DNA from 3 places in the Oerskovia sp. PE-21s genome. Region 2 is predicted to be linked to each of the others. Evidence: riboswitches for the same ligand, from Rfam matches in the RefSeq annotation. Region 2 holds a riboswitch; each other region holds the start of a gene.
What was found. Region 2 has a riboswitch for S-adenosylmethionine ahead of ACZDYF_RS08720 (methylenetetrahydrofolate reductase). Riboswitches for the same ligand answer to the same signal wherever they lie in the genome.

Region 1 (4,345 bases), 410 kb from region 2:
AGCCTGCGACGGGCACGACCATGACCTCGTCGACGCCGTGCCGGGAGGCGAGCTCGCGCACGCGGCGGGCCGCGGCCTGGGGCTCGTCGACGATCCAGCGGTCGAGCATCTCCTCGGCCATCTGGGACGTGAGCCCGTCGAGCGGCGTGGACGCGGCGTCCTCGACCGTCTCCTGGGCGCCCAGCGGCTTCCCCGAGCGCAGGCGGGCCATCATGCGCGCCTGCGGCAGCGCGCGGGCGCGTGCCTCGTCGAGCGTCGGGGCGACCGACACGTTGACCGTCAGGAACGTCTCCGGCGCAGGGTGCTCGGCCGACGGGCGGTAGCCGTCGCGGTAGAGGGCGAGGATCTCGTCGATGCCGGCGCCCGAGAAGTGGTTGGCGAACACGTACGGCAGGCCGAGCTCGGCGGCCAGGCGCGCGGAGTAGTCGCTCGACCCGAGCAACCACACGGTCGGCACCGACTCGGCGGCCGGAGTCGCGTGGACGTCGTAGACCTGACCGGTCGTGAGGCGGACCGAGGCGCCCTCGGAGCTCATGAGCGAGCGGATGTCCTGGACGTGCTGGGGGAAGCGGTCGACGTCGGACGTCGGGCCGCTGCTGCGCAGCAGGGCGGTGACGACCGGGTCGCTGCCGGGCGCGCGCCCGATGCCCAGGTCGACGCGCCCCGGAGCCATGGCCTCCAGGACCGCGAACTGCTCCGCGACGACGAGCGGCGCGTGGTTGGGGAGCATGACGCCGCCCGACCCGACGCGGATCCGCTCGGTCACCGCGGCGGCCGCCGAGATCATGACGGGCGGTGCCGACGCCGCGACCGCGGGCATGTTGTGGTGCTCGGCGAACCAGTAGCGCGTGAAGCCGAGGCGGTCGGCGAGGCGCACGAGGTCCAGGGAGGCGGCGATGGCCTGGGCGGAGGACTGTCCCGAGCGGACGGGGACGAGGTCGAGGACGGAGAGGCGCGGCGAGGTAGTCATCGCCTGGTGCAACCCCGGGATACGGCCGGGGTATTCCTGCGCGGCCGCTGGGTGCGGAGTACGTGTCGTCGTCGGGCAGGTTTCACGACACGTACTCCGCACCCGGCGGCACGGTCAGCGGCGCAGCGCCTGCTCGACGTCCTCGATCAGGTCGAGCGGGTCCTCGAGGCCGATCGACAGGCGCACGGTCGTCTCCGCGATCCCGACGGCGGCACGCCCCTCCGGCCCCAGCTTGCGGTGCGTCGTGGTCGCGGGGTGCGTGATGAGCGACTTGGCGTCACCCAGGTTGTTGGAGATGTCCACGACCCGCAGGGAGTCGAGGAACTGGAACGTGCGCTTCTTGAGGAGCTCGGGGTCGGTGCCCGGGTCGTCGGCGCCCGGCACGTCGAGGTTGAACGTCACGACCGTCCCGCCCCCGCTCTGCTGGGCCTTGGCGAGCTCGACCTGCGGGTGCGAGGCGAGGAACGGGTAGCGCACGGCCGTGACGCCGGGCAGATCCTCGAGCGCGGTCGCGACCTGGAGGGCCGAGGCGTTCTGCGCCTTGACGCGCACCGACAGCGTCTCGAGCCCCTTGACCAGGACCCAGGCGTTGAACGCGCTGAGAGAGGGGCCCGTGTTGCGGATGAAGGTCTGGACGGGTCCCTTGACGTACTCCTCGGAGCCCAGGATCGCGCCGCCCAGCACACGGCCCTGACCGTCGATGTGCTTGGTCGCCGAGTACACGACGACGTCGGCGCCGAGCTCGAGCGGCTTCTGCAGGACGGGGGTGGCGAACACGTTGTCGAGCACGACGACGGCACCCGCGGCGTGCGCGAGCTCGCTCACGCGGCGCACGTCGATCACGTCCTGCATGGGGTTGGACGGGGTCTCGAAGAAGACGACGTCCGCGGGGGTCGACAGCGCCTCCTCCCACTGCGAGAGCACGTGACCGTCGACGTAGTCGGTGCGCACGCCCCACTTGGCGAAGATCTCGTCGAAGATCACGAGCGACGAGCCGAACAGCGCGCGGGCCGCGACGATGCGCGACCCGGCACCGACCAGCGCCGCGAGCGAGGTGAAGACCGCGGACATGCCCGACGCGGTCGCGTAGCAGGCCTCGGCGCCCTCGATGAGGCGCAGCCGCTCCTCGAACGTGTGCACCGTCGGGTTGCCGTAGCGCGAGTAGATGAAGCGGTCGACCTCGCCCGTGAACGCGGCCTCGGCCTCCGCGGCGCTCCCGTACACGTAGCCCTGCGTGAGGAAGAGCGCCTCGCTCGTCTCCTCGAAGTTGGTGCGGGCGTGGCCGCCGCGCACCGCGAGCGTGTCGGGACGGACCGAACGGGGGAGGGGGCCACGACCCGAGCCGCCCGGGACGCCGGCGGGGATGCGGAGCACGCCGTCCCCGGTCGCGGCGCTCACGACTGCGTCCAGGGCAGGCCCGCGGCGCGCCAGCCGTCGGAACCACGGTGACCGGCGCCGTCGAGCGCTCCCTCGAAACCCTCGAGGACGTTGTACGCGGGACCCAGCCCCGCGGCGGTCGCGGCCTTGGCCGCGCCGATCGAGCGGGCTCCCGAGCGGCACAGGAAGACGACCGGACGCTGGGGGCTCAGCCCGGCCGCGGTGAGCTCCGCGACGAACGCCGGGTTCGGGCGGCCCGCGACGTCGACCCACTGGGTCAGGACGGGCTCGCGGCCCGTCGAGGACAGGTCGGGGACCCCGACGAAACGCCACTCGGCGTCGGTGCGGACGTCCACGAGGACGGCGCTCGGGTCGCTCTGGAGAAGGGTCCACGCCTGCTGGGGCGTGATGTCGCCGGCGTACCCGTCGGCGGGACGGGCGTCGGGGACCGGGGCAGCGGTCGCGCGGTCGGGGGCACTCATGGTGATCCTCCATCGGTCGTGGCGGTAGCACCCTCGCCCGTCACCGGGGGGTTGCTGCGGCGTCATCGTGCCAAGTCACTCAGCCGCTCTGGATGGTTGCGTCGGATCGTACGCCACCGTGACCACGGAAAAGAACAGGTGTCTCGCAGGGTGGTCGGGCTAGGTTCCTGCGCATGAGCCACCTCCCCGAACCCGACCGCGCGCCCGACCAGGCCGAGGAGCCCCTGGCCGGTGGGAACTCGACGACCGTGGTGCGGCGAGGCGACACCGTCCGCCGCACCGCAGGGCCCTGGACGCCCACGGTCCAGGCGCTCCTGCGGCACCTGCGCGCACAGGGCGTCACCGAGGTGCCCGAGCCGCTCGGGACGGACGAGCAGGGGCGCGAGGTGCTGTCCTTCCTCCCCGGTGACGTCGGGAACTACCCGCTGCCCCCGTGGGTCTGGGACGAGTCGGTGCTCCGGGGCGCGGGCGCGCTGCTGCGGCGCGTGCACGACGCGAGCGTCGGGTTCCTCGACGCACGCACCGCTGCCCCCGTCCTCGACGCTCCGCCGGCGGCCCCCACCTGGCAGACCGCGCCGCACGAGCCAGCCGAGGTCGTGTGCCACAACGACGTCGCCCCGTACAACCTGGTCTTCCGTGACGGGGCCGTGGTCGGGCTCATCGACTTCGACACCGCGAGCCCCGGCCCCCGGATCTGGGACCTGGCCTACCTCGGCTACCGGCTCGCGCCCCTCGTGGCGGACGCCGGGGACTCCGCGGGGGGCGACGCCGTCGGGCGGCTGGACCCGTTGGCGCGGCTCGACGTGCTGGTCGCCGCCTACGGGATGGCGTACTCGCGCCGGGAGGTCCTGACCGTCGTGGTCGCGCGGCTCGACGAGCTCGCGGCGTTCACGGACGAGCGTGCGGCCGCGACCGGACGCGACGACCTCCGGGAGCACGCGGCCATGTACCGGGCCGACGCGCGGCGCGCTCGGAACCTCGCGGACTCCTCGCCCGTCTGAGCCCTCTTGCCCGCCTGACAGACCACCCTGACCACCATCCGAGACGCGGTGCCCACCGGTTGACACGCTCCGCGCGCCTCGACCATCCTGGACACCAGGTCATGAGTGCCAGCGCAAAACCCCGGTTTGCTGGCCGGCAACCCTCCTCCGCGGTGGGGTGCCCCGGGTGACGACCAGGTCCCTCTCTATCAGGAGGGGGGCAAGCGCGGAGGGGCCGGCACGGCGAACTCCGACGACCACCGGAGGACGTGCCATGAGCGCACATGCAGTCATCGAAGCCCCTACCTCGTGTGCCGTGCTGCCCGTCGTGGGCGGCGACACCCTGGTCCCCCTCGTCGACGGGCGCAGCGTCCCGTACGCGAACCTCGACGTCGCGGCCTCGGCCCCGGCGCTTCAGGTCGTGGCCGACCGGGTCACCGAGGTCCTGCCGCTGTACGCGAGCGTGCACCGCGGTGCGGGCTACCTCTCCCAGGTGTCGACGGCCCTCTACGAGGCTGCGCGCCAGACCATCGGCG
Region 2 (4,345 bases):
CAGGGCTGCGGCGCGCTCGCGCACCGCAGGCACGACGACGCCGCTCGCCACCGCGCGCGAGGCCACCGCGGCGCGGGCCGTCTCGATCTGCTCGGCGACCGCGTCACGACCCTCGGTCAGCGCTCGGGCGAGGATCGCGACCTCGCCGACCTTCTGGTCCGCGAACGCGAGCCAGTCACGCAGGCGGGCGTCGATCGAGCCGTTCGTCCAGTTCTCGTCCTCGACGTCGTGCGGGACGTGCAGGAGCGAGGTCGACGTGCCGACCGTGACGGCGCCGGCGCCCAGGCCGGACAGGTCGTCGACGAGCGCGAGCTTCGCCGCGAGGTCGGCGCGCCAGATGTTGTGGCCGTCGATCACGCCCGCGACGACGGTCTTGTCCGCGAGGCCCGCGACGGGGCCCGCCGGGACCGCTCCCTTGACGAGGTCGAGCGAGATCGCCTCGACGTCGGTCGCGGCCAGGAGCGCGAGGCCGTCGTGCTCACCCTGGAGCCCGCCGAACGGCGCGCCCACGAGGATCGCGGGGCGCTCGGTGCCCACCGCGAGCTCGGTCGCGAGCACGCGGTACGCCTCGGAGACCGCGGCGTGGACCTCGGCGGCCGGAACGTCGATCGAGTCGGACACGAGCGCCGGCTCGTCGAGCTGCACCCACGGTGCACCGGCCGCGGCCAGGGCGCGCAGCAGCTCGACGTACACGGGCAGGACGTCCGCGAGGCGCGAGAGCGGGCTGAAGCCGGGCGCGCTGTCGTCGGCGGCCTTGGACAGCGCGAGGAACGTCACGGGCCCGACGACGACGGGCCGGGTCACGACGCCCGCGTCCTTGGCCTCGACGAACTGGCGCACGACGCGGTCGTCCGCGAAGCGGAATGGCGTGGACTCGCTGACCTCGGGGACCAGGTAGTGGTAGTTCGTGTCGAACCACTTGGTCATCTCGAGCGGGGCGTCCTCGCCGGCGCCGCGCGCGACCGTGAAGTAGCCCGCGAGGTCCAGCGCGCCCTTCTCGTCGGTGAGCGACGCGAAGCGCGACGGGACCGCCCCGAGGAGAGCGACGACGTCGAGCACCTGGTCGTAGTAGGAGAACGAGCCGGGCACGGCGCCCGACGAGGCGTCGAGGCCCAGGTCGACGAGACGCTGGGCGGCCGCGACGCGCAGCGCCGAGGCCGTGGCCTCGAGCTCGTCGGCCGTTGTCCTGCCGGCCCAGAAGGACTCGACGGCCTTCTTGAGCTCGCGGCGCGGGCCGATGCGGGGGTAGCCGAGGACGGAACCGGAGGGGAACGTGGGTGCACTCATGGTGAATACCTCTGAACTGGTCAGACCGAGGAGCTGCCCAGGGCAGGCTCGGCGGAGGGAAGGGGAGTGCCGGAGACCCACGGCCCGCTGGCCAGGTCGGGGGTGCGGGACGAGACGCCGCTGGCGTCCCCCGCTGCCCCACCGCCGAGGTCGACTCCCTCGAGCAGGTCTAGAGCGGCTTGGTGCTTGTTGAAGGTGTAGATGTGGAGGCCGGGCGCGCCGGCCGCGAGGACCTGGCGCGCGAGCTCGACCGAGTGCCGGATGCCCAGCGCGTGGCGCGCGTCCGGGTCCGGCTCCGCCTCGAGGGCCTCGACGACGCGGCGCGGCGCGGGGACGCCCGTGAGCTCCTCGACACGCGCGAGGCGGGCCGGGTCCGTCATGGGCAGGAGGCCCGCGAGGATGGGGATGGTCACGCCCGCGGCGCGCGCCTCGGCCACGAAGTCGATGTAGGACGACGCCTCGTAGAAGAGCTGCGTGATCGCGAAGTCCGCTCCGGCCTGCTGCTTCTGCCAGAGGCGGCGCACCTCCTGGGTGCGGCTCGTGCCCGCGGCGAGGTTGCCGTCGGGGAACGTCGCGACCGCGATGGTCAGGGGGCGGGCCGCGCCGCGCAGCGCGACGCTCGGGCTCGCGGCGCAGCGTGCGGCCTCGACCTCGCGCAGCAGGGCCACGAGCTCGGTGCTCGACCGCACGCCGTCCTCGGCGGGGCGCCAGTCGGGCTGGTCGCGCGGAGGGTCCCCGCGCAGGGCGAGGAAGCTGCGCACGCCCGCGTCGAGGAAGTCCGTGATGACGTCCTCGACGTCCTCGCGCGAGGCGCCCACGCAGGTCAGGTGCGCGATGGGCAGCACGGGCGTGCCGTGCAGGAGCTGGCTGATGACGCGGCGCGAGGTCTCGCGGTCCGTGCCGGCCGCGCCGTAGGTGACCGACACGAAGTCGGGTGAGGTCGCGACGAGGCGGCGGGCCGTCTCCCAGAACTTGGGCGCGGCGTCGGGGCGGCGCGGGGGCATGAGCTCGAACGACACCGTGGGCCGCGGTGCCTCGTGCCCGAAGTGCCCCAGGTCGACGATGCTCATCGGGCGGCCGTCAGGAGGGTCGTGCTGGTGGTGGCCAGGGCGGCCGGACGGCTGGCGCGGGGGACCCCGGTGCGGTGCAGGGGTGCGCGGAAAGATGCCTCGGTCATGAATCGCTCCATCGAACCTGGCTGTAGCACCCGTACCCGCGAGAGGCTTCCGTTGGGGGGTTGCTGCGGTGTCAACGAGCCAGGACTCTCGACCGCTCTGGATGGTGTTGACGATCGTAGGGGGAATCCATGATCTGAGCCAATATCTGCTCGAAGCGTGAGACGGAGGGGTCCGGAGTGGTTCCTCGGCCCCGCTCCGGCGTCCGTCCACGCGGTCGCAGATCCCTTCGTCGGTCCCTGCGGTCGCCCTTCCAACGTACGCCTGTCGGCGCCCTCCCGGACCGCCGGGCGATCCTCCCCGACGTCGCCGCTATGCTCCGGGCGTGCCTCGCCGACGCAGCCAGCAGCAGGTCTCGTTCGTGCTCGACGACTCGTCCGAGGGTGTCGACCCGGGCTCGGGCGTCCCGGAGCCTGCTCGTCGGGAGCGGACGCGACGCCCCCTCACCCGTACGGCACGACGGCGTCGCGCCGCCCGTCTGGTCGGCCTCGCCGTCGGTCTCGGAACGCTCGGGGTGGCGGCCGCGGTCGTCGTGACGCGCGACGGGGCGGCCCAGGACGACGCGCTCGAGACGCTCCGCTCGTCCGAGGACAGGATCTTCGACCTCACCTACGCGCCGCGTGCCGAGTGGAGCGTCGACCGCGACGGGGGCCAGCCGCTCACCGTGGGGGACCTGCTGGTGGTCCCGGGGCGCTCCGGGACCGTCGGGTACGACCTCGGGTCGGGCGACGAGCGCTGGCGGCTGGACGACCTGACCCGGCAGGTCTGCGCCGCCGACCAGGTGCGCGCCGAGGGAACGGCGGAGGTGTCGGCCTTCGTGTGCCTGGGCCAGGGGGAGGAGGCCACCGCGGCCCGACTCGTGAGCGTCGACGGTGCGGTGGTGGCCGAGGTAGAGATGGACCCACGCTGGGGCGAGGCGGTCGCCGGTCCCGGCGGGACGGTGCTCCAGGCCGCCAGAGACGAGACGGGGGTCGTGGTCCGGTCCGTCGACGTCCGGACGGGCACGGTGGCGTGGGAGCGACGGCTGACCGTGAGGGAGGACGCGCAGGACCCCCTGTGCGCGACGGAAGGTGATGCCGTCCGTGCGGTCTACCGGTCGGGGACGGTGGCGGTCCACGGATGTGGCGTCCTGTCCTACCTGACGCCTGGGGGGCAGGTCGTCGACGAAACGTCGGCGATGGTGCAGGTCATCGCCCTGGGCAACGGGTCCTACCTCCGCTCGTCGGGGACGGCCGTCGCGGGACCTGTCGAAGCCGTCTCGGCCGACAGCACGGTGCTCTGGACGAACGAGGGGCTCGTGCTCGGGGAAGGTGCCCGCGACCTCCTGGCGCCTCACCTCGTCCTGCTCGACCAGGGGGAGGCGCTCCTCGCCGTCCACAGGGACGGCACGACCGCCTGGACCGCACCGGTCGCCGCGCGTCAGGTGCTCGTCCGCGGCGCGGACGTCGTGATGGTGCAGACGGTCGACCGGGAGACGGTCGCCCTGGACGCCACGACGGGTGAGGAACGGTGGCGGCGGGCGGCCGACCCCGCGTCCGGTGCGGTGTCGTACCGCGTGACCGGCACGTTCACCGACGGTTTCTCCGCGCTCCTCGTCGTCCCCACCGCGCCCGGCACGAGCTCGGTCACCGCCCTCGACCTGGCGACGGGCGACGTGCGATGGACCCAGGAGCACACCGGGGACCCGTACGAGCTGGCCGCTGGGGGAGGTCGGCTGCTGAGGATCGACGAAGCCCAGGTCACGGCTTTCGGCTGACGGCGTCAACAAGGCTCCGGTGCTCAGGTGCCGACGACGGACACGGGCCGTCACCTGTCGTCGTAGGAGCAGCACGTGCCTCGGGAGCAGTCACGCGGACGAGACAGGGCCCTACCCGTGACCACGG
Region 3 (4,345 bases), on a different contig from region 2:
GGCACGCGGGAAGGTGCTCGCGAGCGCGAACGCGGCTCCGCCGACGAGCGCGAGCCCGAGGGCCAGGGCCGTGAGCTGCAGCGTCGGCGGCAGCGCCTCGGCCAGGAGCTTGGTGGCGGGCGCCCCCGAGGAGAACGAGCGCCCGAAGTCCAGGTGCACCGCTCCCCACAGACCGTGCGCGTACTGGACCAGGACGGGGCGGTCGAGCCCTTGCTCGGCACGCAGGCGCGCGACGAGCTCGGGGTCCGAGAGGTCACCGTCGGCTCCGGCCGCCTTGATCGAGGCCGCGTCGCTCGGCAGGACGTAGAGCAGGAAGAAGGAGATCGTGAAGGCCGCCCACAGGACGAAGCCTCCCTGCCCCAGGCGGCGGGCGATGTACCGGCCCATGGTCGGCTCCTCTCGGGTGGTGGCGCGCAGGTGGTGACGCGGGTCGTGACACGCAGGTGGTCGGCTCGGTGGCGGGAGCGCCGGCCCGGCGGGACGCTCGCGACGCGTCCCGCCGAGCCGCTGCTCAGTCCTGCTGGACCCAGGCGCCGTAGAAGTCGAGGCGGGTCGACGCCTCGAAGCCCAGGCCCTGGACCGTGTCGGCCGCAGCGATCGTCGTCGAGAGCTCGTAGACCGGGATCGCGTGCCCCTGCTGGACCAGGAGACGCGCAGCCTGGGTCACGAGCTCCTGCCGCTCGGCCGGGTCCGTCGACGCGGCCGAGCGGTCGAGCAGGTCGTCGACCTCCTCGGGTGCCCGCTTGTTGATGTTGCGCGCGTTGGCCGAGAAGATCGTGCGCAGCACGTCGGGGTCCGAGCGCGTCAGGTTGTAGTAGTCGAAGTCGAAGTCCCCGGACTTCTTGAGCTCGGTGGACTCGGCGACCGTGACCTGCTTGAGCTGGAGGTCCACGCCGATCTTCGCGAGCTGCTGCTGGACGAGCTCGAGCGGCTCGGCCACCTGCCAGAACGTGACCGTGGTGGACAGCCGCTGACCGTCCTTGACCCGCACACCGTCGGCGCCCTCGACCCAGCCGGCGTCGTCGAGGAGCGCCTCCGCACCGTCCGGGTCGTACGCGAGGTCGTCCGAGACGTCGGCCCACAGCGGGGTCGAGTGCGACAGCACGCTCGTAGCAGGCTCGTCCTGCGGGGTCAGCAGGGTCGCGGCGATCTCCTCGCGGTCGATGCCCTTGCTGATCGCCTGCCGCACCGCCGGGTCGGCGGCGAGCGGTCGCGACTCGTTGGGGAAGAGGTTGAAGACGACGCCCGGGTTCGCCCGGTACGCGAGCCAGAAGCCGTTGCCGTCGAACTGCGGCAGGTCGACCGTGCTGATGGCCGCGGTCGCGTCGATCTGGCCCGAGAGCAGGCTGCCGGTACGCACGCTGGCCTCGGGCACGAACTTCACGGTCACGGTGTCGAGGTACGCCTCCCCGGTGTGGTCGTCGGCCCCGGAGGCCCAGTCGTAGCCGGCGACCTTCTCGAGCACGACCTCCTGGTCGAACGTGTAGGACCTCACCGCGAACGGCCCGGAGCCCACGAACTTCCCGGCGCACCGGTCCTCGACGCTGAGCGCGGCGGAAGCGGGCGAGAGCAGTCCGAGCGAGAACGTCGAGGACGCCTGGAGGAACTGCGCGCTGGGTGCCGAGAAGTCGACCCGCACGGTGCGGGGGTCCACGACCGTGGTTCCCTCGTACCCGACGAGGTAGCCAGAGCCGAGCGAGGCCGCCGCGCCGAGCTCGACGATCTTGTCGAAGTTCGTCTTGACCGCGGCCGCGTCGATCGGCGTGCCGTCGGCGAACGTCGGCCCCTCCCGGAGCGTGAACGTGAAGCTCGTGGCGTCCGCGTCGACCTCCCAGCTCTCCGCGAGCCACGGCAGGATCTCGCCCGTGTCCGGGTCCTGCGCGGTGAGCGAGGCCACGGTCTGGCGGGCCGAGGCGATCGCGTCGTTGTTCCCGACCTGCTGGGGGTCGATGCAGTGCGAGTCGACCGTGACCGCGAAGGTGAGGTTGCCGCCCGGGACGGGCTCCGCCGTCGGGCCGGGGGACGTGCCGTCCGCGGTGCTGCCGCCACCGGAGCCGCACGCCCCGAGCAGGAGCGCCGTCGCGGCGAGCGAGGCCGCGACGAGCGCGCGGCGGGACGGGGCCGTGCGGCCGCCGGGGCCCGAGGGCCAGGTCGAGAGGGACATGCGAGCAGTGCTCCTTCGGTCGTGCGCGCCGTCGGTCCGGCACGGCCGGGGCGCTGAGGGGTCGCCGACGGACCGTGGGTGCGTCGGATCGACGCCGGGCTCACGGTGAGCGGCGGTGGGGGCCGTCAGGGGACGGCGAGGGTGGGACGGGATGTCGGCAGCACGTCAGGAGCGGCGAGGGGTCAGCCGCGTGTCAGCGACAACAGAGCACGAGGGTCCCCGCGTCGAGGCAGCGGACACCCCTGCCGTCGAGCCCCTGTTGCGTTCCGAGTGCGCGCATCGCCCGTTCCTCCGTGTGCTTACCGCGCCCGACGGGTCGCGGTCAGGTACCACCCGGAGCACCCCGTCACGTCGAAGGGTTGCTGGCCAGCGAGCCGGGTCTTGGCGCTGGCGCTCTTCACCTGCCGCACAGGAAAGCCGCCCGAGGCCACCGAGTCAAGGGGTGAGCAGACCGTCCCACCCCGTGAGACGACTCAGGACGCCTTGCGCTTGCGCCCCACGAGCACGAGGTCGTCGCGGTGCACGATCTCGCGGTCGTACCCCTCGCCGAGCTTGTCGCGTAGCTCGTGCGTCGAACGGCCGAGCAGGTCCGGGATGTCGCTCGAGTCGAACGCGACGAGGCCGCGCGCGATCACGCGCCCGTCGGGGGCGACGAGCTCGACGGGGTCGCCCGCGTCGAAGTCTCCCGTGACGCCGACCACGCCCGCGGGCAGCAGCGACGCGCGTCCGCCCAGCACCGCGGCGACCGCCCCCTCGTCGAGCTCGAGTCGTCCGCGCGTGCGGGCCGCGTGCGCGAGCCACAGGCGCCGGCGCGTGGTGCGCTTGCCCGTCACGGCGAACCAGGTCCCCACCTCGTGCCCCGCGAGCGCGCCCTCGGCGTGCGCGGCCTTGGTCAGGACGACCGGGATGCCCGAGCCCGTCGCGATGCGCACCGACTCGAGCTTGGTGAGCATGCCGCCGGTCCCGATCGAGCTGCCCCGGCCCGTGACCTCGATGCCTTCGAGGTCGAGGGCGGACCGGACCTCGCGGATGCGCTGCGTGCCCGGGCGCGAGGGCGGCCCGTCGTACAGGCCGTCGACGTCGGTCAGCAGGACCATCGCGTCGGCGCGCACCAGGTGCGAGACCAGGGCCGCGAGACGGTCGTTGTCCCCGAAGCGGATCTCGTCGGTCGCGACCGCGTCGTTCTCGTTGACGACCGGCACGATGCCCAGGTCCAGGAGCCGCTCGAGCGAGCGCTGCGCGTTGCGGTAGTGCCCGCGGCGGATGGTGTCCTCGGCCGTGAGGAGCACCTGGCCCACGCGGATGCCGTACTCGGCGAACGCCTGGGCGTAGCGGGCGACCAGGAGCCCCTGCCCCACCGAGGCCGCGGCCTGGGCCGTCGCGAGGTCGCGCGGTCGCGCGCTCAGGCCCAGCGGACCGATCCCCGCGGCGATCGCCCCCGACGTCACCAGCACGACCTGCCCGCCCGCCGCGTGGCGGGCCGCGATCACGTCGACGAGCGCGTGCAGGGCCGGGACGCTGAGGTGCCCGTCCGGTCCGGTGAGGGACGAGGAGCCGATCTTGACGACGACCCGGTGGGCCGTGGCGACCTGGGAGCGTGCGGAGAGCGCATTCACGGGCTCATCATCCCGCGCCGGGCGCTCGGACGGGGCGCCGTTTCACCGTGTGACACCTCACGGTGGGACGGCGTGGGCGGCATGCCGCCGGCCCCGGCCCGACGACGACGCTCCCCCTGGGCGCCCGTGCCGCCCGGGCGCGGGGTCGACACCCCCGGGGACGCCGCAGGGCGGGCACGACCCGAGGGGCCGTACCCGCCCTGCGGGCGGACGTGCACGGTCGACGACGCTCGTCGACCCGCGCGGGAGGTCAGTCCTGGTCGGGGTCCGTCCAGTGGCCGGACTCGCGCTCGGTCCAGAGCTCGGCGCGGGCCTCGGCCTTGGCGTCCATGCGCTCGGTGTACTCGCGGCGCTTGTCCGACCGGGTGGGGCGCGAGGTGTCCTCGAGCCGCAGGTCGGAGCCGCGCGGGCCGCCGAGGAGCTCGGAGCCCGTGATGAGCGTGGGCTCCCAGTCGAACACGACGGCGTTCTTGTCCGAGCCGATGCGCACCTCGTCGCCCGCGACGGCGCCGGCCTTGAAGAGCTTCTCCTCGACGCCGAGACGCGCGAGGCGGTCCGCGAGGTA

Region 1: another riboswitch for S-adenosylmethionine. It lies ahead of ACZDYF_RS10705 (rhodanese-like domain-containing protein); the one in region 2 lies ahead of ACZDYF_RS08720 (methylenetetrahydrofolate reductase).
Region 3: another riboswitch for S-adenosylmethionine. It lies ahead of ACZDYF_RS12255 (ABC transporter substrate-binding protein); the one in region 2 lies ahead of ACZDYF_RS08720 (methylenetetrahydrofolate reductase).

The regions. Positions count from the first base shown of each region.
Region 1 covers NZ_JBUXJM010000004.1:432,631-436,975, forward strand. Annotated here, with positions in the region: gene ACZDYF_RS10695 (LLM class flavin-dependent oxidoreductase) at 1-970, opposite strand, end outside; gene ACZDYF_RS10700 (O-succinylhomoserine sulfhydrylase) at 1,085-2,344, opposite strand; gene ACZDYF_RS10705 (rhodanese-like domain-containing protein) at 2,365-2,829, opposite strand; SAM riboswitch class I at 2,836-2,928, opposite strand; gene ACZDYF_RS10710 (phosphotransferase enzyme family protein) at 3,003-3,830, shown strand; SAM riboswitch class IV at 3,928-4,042, shown strand; gene ACZDYF_RS10715 (aminotransferase class V-fold PLP-dependent enzyme) at 4,084-4,345, shown strand, end outside.
Region 2 covers NZ_JBUXJM010000004.1:21,170-25,514, forward strand. Annotated here, with positions in the region: gene metE (5-methyltetrahydropteroyltriglutamate--homocysteine S-methyltransferase) at 1-1,287, opposite strand, end outside; gene ACZDYF_RS08720 (methylenetetrahydrofolate reductase) at 1,308-2,357, opposite strand; SAM riboswitch class I at 2,470-2,572, opposite strand; gene ACZDYF_RS08725 (outer membrane protein assembly factor BamB family protein) at 2,788-4,218, shown strand.
Region 3 covers NZ_JBUXJM010000005.1:247,015-251,359, reverse strand. Annotated here, with positions in the region: gene ACZDYF_RS12260 (ABC transporter permease) at 1-387, opposite strand, end outside; gene ACZDYF_RS12255 (ABC transporter substrate-binding protein) at 512-2,164, opposite strand; SAM riboswitch class IV at 2,455-2,566, opposite strand; gene proB (glutamate 5-kinase) at 2,638-3,780, opposite strand; gene obgE (GTPase ObgE) at 4,031-4,345, opposite strand, start outside.